One region of the Scandinavium manionii genome, then DNA from elsewhere that is predicted to be linked to it. Evidence: predicted binding sites of a transcription regulator. Region 1 holds the regulator's gene; the other holds the start of a gene.
The links. Region 1 encodes LexA, which represses DNA repair genes until DNA is damaged. Its sites were predicted from a motif close to TNCTGTATGTACATACAGNA; they were not measured.

Region 2: a site for LexA is predicted at 1,918-1,937, ahead of rmuC (DNA recombination protein RmuC). Genes of this name have one in related genera too.

The regions. Positions count from the first base shown of each region.
Region 1 is NZ_JALIGC010000038.1:524,708-529,711, forward strand. It holds gene MUU51_RS14345 (cupin domain-containing protein) at 1-434, opposite strand, end outside; gene zur (zinc uptake transcriptional repressor Zur) at 547-1,068, shown strand; gene MUU51_RS14355 (CsbD family protein) at 1,145-1,354, opposite strand; gene dinF (MATE family efflux transporter DinF) at 1,502-2,821, opposite strand; gene lexA (transcriptional repressor LexA) at 2,960-3,568, opposite strand; gene MUU51_RS14370 (diacylglycerol kinase) at 3,678-4,046, opposite strand; gene plsB (glycerol-3-phosphate 1-O-acyltransferase PlsB) at 4,176-5,004, shown strand, end outside.
Region 2 is NZ_JALIGC010000028.1:74,856-79,859, reverse strand. It holds gene ubiE (bifunctional demethylmenaquinone methyltransferase/2-methoxy-6-polyprenyl-1,4-benzoquinol methylase UbiE) at 1-356, opposite strand, end outside; gene rmuC (DNA recombination protein RmuC) at 423-1,874, opposite strand; gene udp (uridine phosphorylase) at 2,014-2,775, opposite strand; gene MUU51_RS01300 (dienelactone hydrolase family protein) at 3,029-3,838, shown strand; gene metE (5-methyltetrahydropteroyltriglutamate--homocysteine S-methyltransferase) at 4,127-5,004, opposite strand, start outside.

The sequences.
Region 1 (5,004 bases):
ACCCATCGGTCCTGGCGGGTCGCGGCGTACTCGGGATTTAGCGGATAATATATCCGGTTGTGTTTTTTATTCACTTCACCGACGACCAGTAACTCCACCTCTTCCTCAGTATTATTGATGAAGGTGTGGCAGACACCAGTGCCTGACGGGAATCCCACGCTGTCGCCCGGTTCCAGCTGCCAGAGGTAGCCGTTGATCCACGCCTGAGGGCGGCCTTCAATCACGTAGATAAACTCTTCTTCATCGCTTTCGGCGTGGGGATAGGAGGTGCGTCTGCCAGGTGAAAGACGCTCATGGTGAATGCCGAGACGCATCAGGCCCAACTTGCGGGCCAACGGCGCGCCAACGGAAAACAGCTCTTTGCTATCGGGATAACCGGCGTTATCAGGCTCTTCCAGCTCGCGCCAGTGTCGAATACAGTCTGGTCTTTTCATGGTGTTCCCTCAGGTAGTGATGCGTCAGGTATAGCATACCCTGCAGGTTATCGGCGTTTCGGCCATAACATGATAAAGTAGGCGTTTACTTTACACCCGATTCGAGGCGCCTATGGACCAGACTACTCCACAAGACATGCTCGTGCAGGCCGAAAGGCTTTGCGCACAACGTGGCGTTCGTCTGACACCGCAACGCCTCGAAGTGTTACGCCTGATGACGTTGCAACAGGGCGCCATCAGCGCGTACGACCTGCTGGACCTGCTGAAAGTCAGTGAGCCGCAGGCGAAACCGCCCACCGTTTATCGCGCGCTGGAGTTTTTACTCGAGCAAGGGTTTGTGCATAAGGTGGAATCGACCAATAGCTACGTGCTGTGCCATCTGTTTGATAAACCGTCGCATACGTCGGCGATGTTTATTTGCGATCGCTGTGGCGTGGTGAAGGAAGAAGCGGCTGACGGGGTGGAAGACATTATGCATACGCTGGCAGCCCGCATGGGGTTTGCGCTGCGTCATAATGTGATTGAGGCGCATGGGCTGTGCTCAGGATGTGTCGAAGTGGAAGCTTGCCGCACGCAGGACTGCTGCGGTCATGACCATACGATTCAAATCAAACGAAAACCTGGTCAGAAGTAAGCCCCAGAAAAAGAGTGGGCGGCCTTAAGCCGCCCCGAGGGTTGTACTTCCTGGTACGCACGGCTAGTGCGTTTGATTACCAGCGGTAATCGTTGCGGGTTTCCCAGTCTTTCACTTCGTTCTCGGCCTGATCTTTCGCATAACCGTAACGTTCCTGGATTTTCCCGACCAGCTGGTCACGCTTACCTTCGATAACCGTAAAATCATCATCGGTGAGCTTACCCCATTTCTCTTTCACTTTACCTTTCAGCTGTTTCCAGTTGCCGCCGACTTCGTCTTTATTCATGATCTATTCCTCATCAGTTCGGTGGTGCAGAGTGAAAATACATCGTCCGTTACACCGTTTTCTGCTGGACGTGATAAAGAGTATAGGTAAGCATTTCGCCATCCGGGGATTATTCAGAATCTTTAACCACCAGGTGAAATTAAGCCGTTACGAAAACCACGTTCCTTGCTGCCAGTGACGCCGCCAAATCCACGCCAGAGACAGCCCGCGCAGCGCCAGGAACACCGCCAGCGCCAACCACAATCCGTGGTTACCTAACACCGGCACCGTCAGCAGCGTGAGAGCAAAACCGGCGGCCGCCACCGCCATGCTGTTACGCATTTCCGCCCCGCGCGTTGCGCCGATAAACATCCCGTCGAGCAGATAACACCACACGCCGATCACCGGTAAAACCACCTGCCAGATGACGTAGCGATCGGCCAGCTCGCGCAGTTGGGTTATCGACGTCAGCATCGCGACAATGTGTTCCCCCGCCAAGCAATAAATCAGCGCAAAGGCCAGAGCAACAATTCCGGACTGACGACAGGCCGCTTTCCAGACGTCCAATAGCTGGCTGTCATCCCGCGCGCCGTAAGCCTGGCCGGAATGTGCTTCCACCGCATAGGCGAAACCATCCAGGGCGTAGGCGGTGAAGGTGAGCATTGTCATCAGTACCGCGTTCACGGCGACGATATCGCTGCCCAGCCGTGCGCCAAATACTGTGAGTGCACCAAAACAGAGTTGCAGGAGTAGCGAGCGCAGCATGATGTCGCGGTTCAACGCCAGCAGGCGGCGGATATTGCCTCGCCAGGCCTCTTTGAGCATATCCAGCGATATACCGCGCAGGTGCAGCACGCGCCGTACCATCAGCAAGCCAATGAAAAAGGTCGCGTATTCGGAACACGCTGTCGCCAACGCTGCGCCCTGCACGTTCATGTGCAGGCCCATCACCAGCCATAAATCGAGCACGATGTTTAAGACGTTGCCGACCACCAGCAAAATCACCGGCGCGCGCGCGTATTGCACGCCGAGCAGCCAGCCGAGCAGAACCAGGTTTGCCAGGGACGCAGGGGCACTTAACCAACGGATTTCGAGGAAACGCCGCGCCTGTTCCAGTACGGCATCGCTGCCGCCGACAATGTGCAGCGCCAGGTCAATCAGAGGGGTGCGGAACACAACAATCACCAGGCCCGCCCCCAGCGCCAGCAGCAGAGGCTGTACCAGCGCGCGAGCCAGACGTACAGGGTCTTGAGCGCCGTAGGCCTGTGCGGTGAGGCCGGTGGTGCTCATGCGCAGGAACAACAACAGCATGAACAGGAAACTGGTCGCCATGGAACCGATCGCCACGCCGCCGAGATAAACAGGACTATCAAGATGACCGATGACCGCCGTATCCACCAGACCCAACAGCGGCACGGTGATATTTGAGAAAATCATCGGCAGCGCGAGACGCCACAATGCCTTGTCTGCAGTGGTGAAGAGCGACATGAGAAAACCTGTGATTGTGAATGGGTAAAACGAAGTGACGCCAGAATAGCGCCACTCTTCCCGTCAAAACTTACGTGCTGATGTTCTGGCGATGTATGCCTGAACGCAACGTGAATTATTGAGGGTGTCTAAAGCTAATTACAGCCACTCGCCGTTGCGAATAACGCCAACCGCCAGCCCTTCGATGGAGAAGCTCTGCTGACGCAGATCGACCACAATCGGAGAAAACTCGCTATTTTCAGGCAACAGTTCAACGGTGCTGCCCTGCTTTTTCAGGCGCTTAACCGTCACTTCATCGTCGATACGGGCGACAACGACCTGACCATTACGCACATCCTGCGTTTTATGAACCGCGAGCAAATCCCCGTCGAGAATACCGATATCACGCATCGACATTCCGCTGACGCGCAGCAGGAAATCGGCGCTCGGCTTGAACATCGCCGGGTCAACCTGGTAGTGGCCTTCGATATGCTGCTGTGCCAGCAGGGGTTCACCCGCCGCAACACGCCCGATCAGCGGGATACCGGTTTCTTCTTCTACCAGAAGACGAATGCCACGAGAGGCACCGGAAACAATCTCAAGAACGCCTTTACGTGCCAGCGCTTTCAAGTGCTCTTCAGCCGCGTTCGGGGAACGGAACCCCAAGCGCTGCGCGATTTCCGCACGCGTTGGCGGCATGCCCGTCTGGCTGATGTGATCCCGGATAAGATCGAACACCTCTTGCTGCCTGGTCGTTAACGCTTTCATTCCGCCCCCTGGGTGCATATACAGTTATGCTGTGAGTATATACAGTTAATGGCGAATTTGGAACCGCAAAACGCACAAAAAACCAGACGTTTGCGTAATTCTGCGGGTGTTATCGATAATGCGACCACAACAGCGTTACCCAGGTGAGTAAGGCGACACCAATTGCCAGAAACACCGCGGCGGAACCCATATCTTTTGCACGACCTGACAGTTCGTGGCGTTCCGTCCCAATGCGGTCAACCACCGCTTCAATCGCACTGTTGATAATTTCCACTATCATCACCAGAAGCACTGAGCCAATCAGTAACACTCGGGTGATGGCATCCACATCTAACCAACAGGCGAGAATGATGGCGATAACGGCGGCAACGCCTTCCTGGCGGAACGCGGCTTCGTTTTGCCATGCGGCACGAAAACCTTTCCAGGAGTAGCCTGCTGCTTTGAAGATTCGGGTTAACCCGGTGGTATCATTTGCCATCAAAAGAACCTTTTACATTATTTAGCATCAATGTCACTGCGCGCCTGACGCGGTAGAACAGATATTCTGTGCACTTTCTGTTATCCTTGCGGCGCATTTGCATGATTAACCAGAGGCTTTACATCGTTTATGTCTGGCTGGCCACGAATTTACTACAAATTACTGAATTTACCATTAAGCGTGCTGGTAAAAAGTAAGTCTATCCCGGCAAATCCTGCTGAGGAACTTGGACTCGATACCTCACGCCCTATTATGTACGTTCTGCCGTATAACTCGAAGGCAGATCTGCTGACTTTACGCGCCCAATGTCTGGCGCACGGTCTTCCGGACCCGCTTGAGCCGCTCGAAATCGACGGCACCGAGCTGCCGCGTTACGTGTTCATTCACGGCGGGCCGCGTGCGTTTACGTATTACACGCCGAAAGAAGAGTCTATCAAGCTGTTCCACAATTATCTGGATTTGCATCGCAGCAATCCAGAACTTGATGTGCAGATGGTGCCGGTGTCCGTGATGTTTGGACGCTCTCCGGGCCGCGAAAAAGGCGAAGTCAACCCGCCGCTGCGCATGATGAATGGCTTCCAGAAATTCTTTGCCGTGACCTGGCTCGGTCGCGACAGCTTCGTGCGTTTCTCACCGTCCGTTTCGCTGCGCCGCATGGCCACCGAGCACGGCACCGACAAAATTATCGCACAGAAGCTGGCCCGTGTGGCACGAACGCACTTTGCCCGTCAGCGTCTGGCGGCCGTAGGCCCACGCCTACCTGCACGTCAGGACTTGTTTAACAAGCTGCTGGCGTCCAAAGCGATTGCCCGCGCGGTAGAAGACGAAGCGCGCAGCAAGAAAATTTCCCATGAGAAAGCGCAGCAAAACGCCGTCGCCCTGATGGAAGAGATTGCCGCCAACTTCTCTTACGAAATGATTCGCCTCACTGACCGCGTGCTGGGCTTCACCTGGAACC
Region 2 (5,004 bases), on a different contig from region 1:
TATTCCACGTTCCCGACCACGCCGATATTACGCAGCTTTTCGCGGCCCATTTTGAGCATTGATTCATTGATATCAGCCAGTACGACGCTGCCGGTTTCGCCTACCAGACGGGAGAATTTCGCCGTCAGGTCGCCGGTACCGCCGGCTAAATCCAGCACTTTTTGCCCGCGACGAACGCCGCTACAGTCAATGGTGAAGCGCTTCCACAAGCGATGGATACCAAACGACATCAGGTCGTTCATGACATCATACTTAGCGGCAACAGAATGGAATACATGCGCCACCATGTCCTCTTTCTGCGATTTGGCTACAGTCTGGAAGCCAAAGTGCGTCGTTTCTTGTGAATCCTCAACCATCTCAATGTCTGCCTATCAAGAAAATGTTCTGCGAGTGTAACAGATTGGGTGCATTTCCCCTATGCCTCAACCGTGCTGAGATACGCGAGAAGGCTCAGTTTCAGAAGGTTCGTCAGAGGCCGGAACGCCCGTGTCGTTCTCATTAGATGGGCTCTCGTCGAGGGCAAAATTCTGCTCCTGCCCGGTGGCTTGCTCCACCAAATCGGGGTTAATTTCTCGTTTCACCTCAACGCCTAAACCACGGAATGATTCGGCCTGCGCCAGCAGATTTCCGCGCCCGGAGGCGAGTTTTTTCATCGCCTGGCGATAGTTGTCCTGCGCTTTATCCAGCCCCTGCCCGATGGCAGACATATCATCAACAAACAGGCGCATTTTGTCGTACAGGCGACTGGCGCGATCGGCTATCTGCTGGGCATTGCGGCTCTGGTGCTCGTAGCGCCAGAGATTGGCAATGGTGCGCAGGGCCACCAGCAGCGTGGTTGGACTGACCAGCATAATATTGTTTTTCAGCGCTTCGGTAATGAGCTCTGGCTGTCGGTCGAGGGCCAATAAAAATGCGGGTTCAACAGGAATGAACATCAGCACGTAGTCCAGAGAACGCAGGCCTGGTAGCTGTTGATAATCTTTGCGGCCCAACAGGCGAATATGGTTGCGCACCGAGGCAATATGCTCCTGCAGCGCGGCCTCGCGGGTGTAATCATCTTCAGCGTTGAAGTAGCGCTCGTAGGCCACAAGGGTCATTTTGGCGTCGATCACCACGTCTTTACCCTGCGGCAGACGGACGATCACATCGGGTTGCATGCGGGCGCGAGTGTCGGTTTCGATACTGACCTGGGTCTGGTATTCATGACCTTCGCGCAGGCCAGAGGCTTCCAGCACGCGGGTGAGCACCACTTCACCCCAGTTGCCCTGCGTTTTGTTATCGCCTTTTAGCGCTTTGGTCAGGTTTACCGCTTCCTGGGTCATCTGCGCATTCAGCTGCTGAAGATTACGGATTTCATGGGCCAGGGTGTGACGCTCCTGCGCCTCTTTGCCGAAACTGTCCTGTACCTGACGACGGAAACCGTCGAGCTGCTCGCGCAGCGGCGTCAACAGACCGTGCAGGCTCTGACGGTTCTGTTCGTCTACCCGGCGATTACTGTGCTCGAAAATGCGGTTGGCGAGGTTTTCAAACTGCTCGCTCAGGCGCTGCTCGCTGTTCACCATCTGGCGAATTTTGTCTTCCGCGTGCTGCTGTGTGGATTCCAGACGGGTGCTGACTTCACGCAGATCGGCTTCCAGCGAGGTGTTAATTTCCCGCAAGCTGCGCAGCTCGTTGTTCAGCAGTTCACACTCGTCGCGCCAGTGGGTATTTTGCGCCAGCTGTTGCTTCGCCGCGTTGAGTTCAATGTCGAGCTCATGCCGCTCTTCAATGAAATCGGCGCGCAGCCTGTCGGCATGTGATTTACTGGCTAACCAGCCAAACGCCGCCCCGACAATCAGTGCTGCCACTGCGCTAATGATGATTGAAATATCCACTACTTCCCCCTGCTCAACGACTTACCAGCACATCATGGAATTGTGCTGTATAAACGTCCAGTTGGAAAGGTCTTTCCTGCGAGGATGCACGCAAAAAAGAAAAGGCCGAACACATCGACCTTTTCATAAAGCAGAGGAATTACAGCAGGCGGCGTGCCGCTTCGACCACGATTTTCACCGCGTGGCTTTCGGTTTTCTTCATGGTTTCCGCGTTCGGGATTTCTTGCTGGGTGCGGTTGACGATGACGCCCGCAACCATGCCCGCGCGCAGGCCCTGGCTGGAACACATGGTCAGCAGGGTGGCGGATTCCATTTCATAGTTCATCACGCCCATCGACTGCCACTCTTCCATCGAACCTTTATAACGGTTAACGACGCGGCCGGAGAAGGTGTCGTAACGTTCCTGGCCTGGGTAGAAGGTGTCAGAAGATGCGGTCACACCGATATGCGTCGTGGCGCCGACAGATTTAGCCGCTTCCACCAGCGCGGTGGTGCAGGCGAAATCAGCGACAGCCGGGTATTCCATTGGTGCGAAATGCAGGCTTGCGCCGTCAAGACGTACGGATGCGGTGGTCACCAGCACATCACCGACGCTGATGTTTGGCTGAATTGCGCCGGTGGTGCCCACGCGCAGGAAAGTACGAATGCCCAGCTGGGCCAGTTCTTCAACCGCGATAGAGGTGGACGGGCCGCCGATACCGGTGGAACACACGATGACCGCTTTGCCATCCAGCTCTGCACGCCAGGAGGTGAATTCACGATGTGATGCCAGCTTGACCGGCTTGTCCATCAGCGCGGCGATCTTTTCCACACGCTCTGGATCGCCCGGGACGATAGCGAGCGTTGCCCCTTGTAAATCGTTCTTGGTGAGGCCGAGATGAAAAACATCAGACTTAGACATAAAAACTCCTCTCTGGGTCGAGTTGTCAGCAGAAGCAAAAACGCACTTTACCGAAGCCTTGGACACATTTTCGTGACATCAGTCACTATGAACGAAAAAGTTTGCATTGAATTTCTTATAAAAAGTGATTTACATCACATTAACAAGTGATAACGATAACCACTGCACATAAGATAGCCGTTTTCTGGCACTGTGAATTGTTAACCTGCGGGCTATATTTACCTTTGCGCTAATGGATGGGACGGAGAATGCCATGACCAACAAACAACCCGGCTTTGCACCGGCTGCAGAACCGCACGCCTCAACCTCAATTCTGACACCTGAAAATGCCATCATCGCGGGTGAAACCTCTATTCCGTCGCAGGGTGAAAATATGCCTGCGTTTCACGCTCGCCCGAAAAGTGCCGATGGCCCGTTGCCGGTCGTGATTGTGGTGCAAGAGATTTTCGGCGTACACGAGCATATTCGCGATATTTGCCGACGTCTGGCCGTGGAAGGCTATCTGGCGATTGCGCCAGAGCTCTATTTCCGCCAGGGCGATCCGAATGATTTTGCCGATATCCCCACGCTGTTCAGTGGCCTGGTCTCGAAAGTGCCGGATGCCCAGGTGCTGGCCGATCTCGATCACGTTGCCAGTTGGGCTTCACGTAACGGCGGTGACGCCAATCGTCTGCTGGTCACCGGTTTCTGCTGGGGTGGGCGTATCGCGTGGCTGTACGCGGCGCATAATCCACAATTGAAAGCAGCGGTGGCGTGGTATGGAAAACTGGTGGGGGAAAAATCGATTAATTCGCCAAAGCATCCAGTCGATATCGCTATCGATTTAACCTCGCCGGTGCTGGGTCTGTACGGCGGGCAGGACACGGGCATTTCGCTAGAGAGCGTGGACACCATGCGTCAGGCGTTACGAGCGGCAAACGCCAAAGCCGATATTATTGTTTACCCTGATGCCGGGCACGCATTTAACGCCGACTATCGCTCGAGCTATCACGAAGAATCCGCCAAAGATGGCTGGCAGCGCATGCTGGCGTGGTTTGCGCAGTACGGCGGGAAGAAGAGATAACGATTTTCAGACTGCCCGGCAACGCTGCTGTAACACAGAAAAATCTGTGCCCACTTATGTTTATACAGGTTCCTACGCCCGGTTGTTGGATTGACCTCAATGCCATCCCCTTGCAAATGGCATGGTTAAAAAGAAAGCGGTTTTACGCGTTGCATCCGAGTTGCTTTCCGTTTTACGAGCACGTTTCAGAAAAACCGCCCGGCGGCGCAAGCTTGCCGGGCCCACAGCCCTGCTCAAGTATCGATTCTGTAGGCCTGGTAAGCAACGCGCCACCAGGCAGCCCGCCACTTAAACCTGACGCAAATTCTGCGCGGCTTTCACCATGTTCGCCAGTGCGGCACGGGTTTCTGGCCAGCCACGGGTTTTCAGGCCACAATCCGGGTTGACCCACAGGCGTTCAGCCGGAATGCGCTGGGCGGCTTTTTTCAGCAGCGCTTCAATCCACTCAACGCTTGGCACGTTCGGGGAGTGAATGTCATACACGCCCGGTCCGATTTCGTTCGGATATTCGAACTCTTCGAACGACTCCAGCAACTCCATATCTGAACGCGAGGTTTCGATGGTGATAACGTCAGCATCCAGCGCGGCGATGGAATCCATGATGTCGTTGAACTCGCAGTAACACATGTGGGTATGGATCTGCGTTTCATCTTTCGCTACTGCGGCGTTAATGCGGAACGCTTCCACGCCCCACGCCAGGTATGCTTCCCAGTCGCTTTGACGCAGCGGTAGCCCTTCACGCAGCGCCGGTTCGTCAATCTGGATGATGCCGATCCCCGCAGCTTCCAGATCTGCCACTTCGTCACGCAGAGCCAGGGCAATCTGTTTGGCGATGGTTTCACGGGTCACGTCTTCACGCGGGAACGACCAGCACAGAATTGTCACTGGGCCGGTCAGCATGCCTTTCACCGGTTTGTCGGTCAGAGACTGCGCGTATTTCGCCCACTCAACGGTGATCGCTTCCGGACGGCTGATGTCGCCAATCACTACCGGCGGCTTCACGCAGCGGGAACCGTAGCTCTGCACCCAGCCGTTCTGGGTGAAAACAAAACCATCCAGATGCTCGCCGAAGTATTCCACCATGTCATTACGTTCGGCTTCGCCGTGCACCAGTACGTCCAGACCGAGACGTTCCTGCTCAACAATCGCCTGTTTGATGTGTTCGG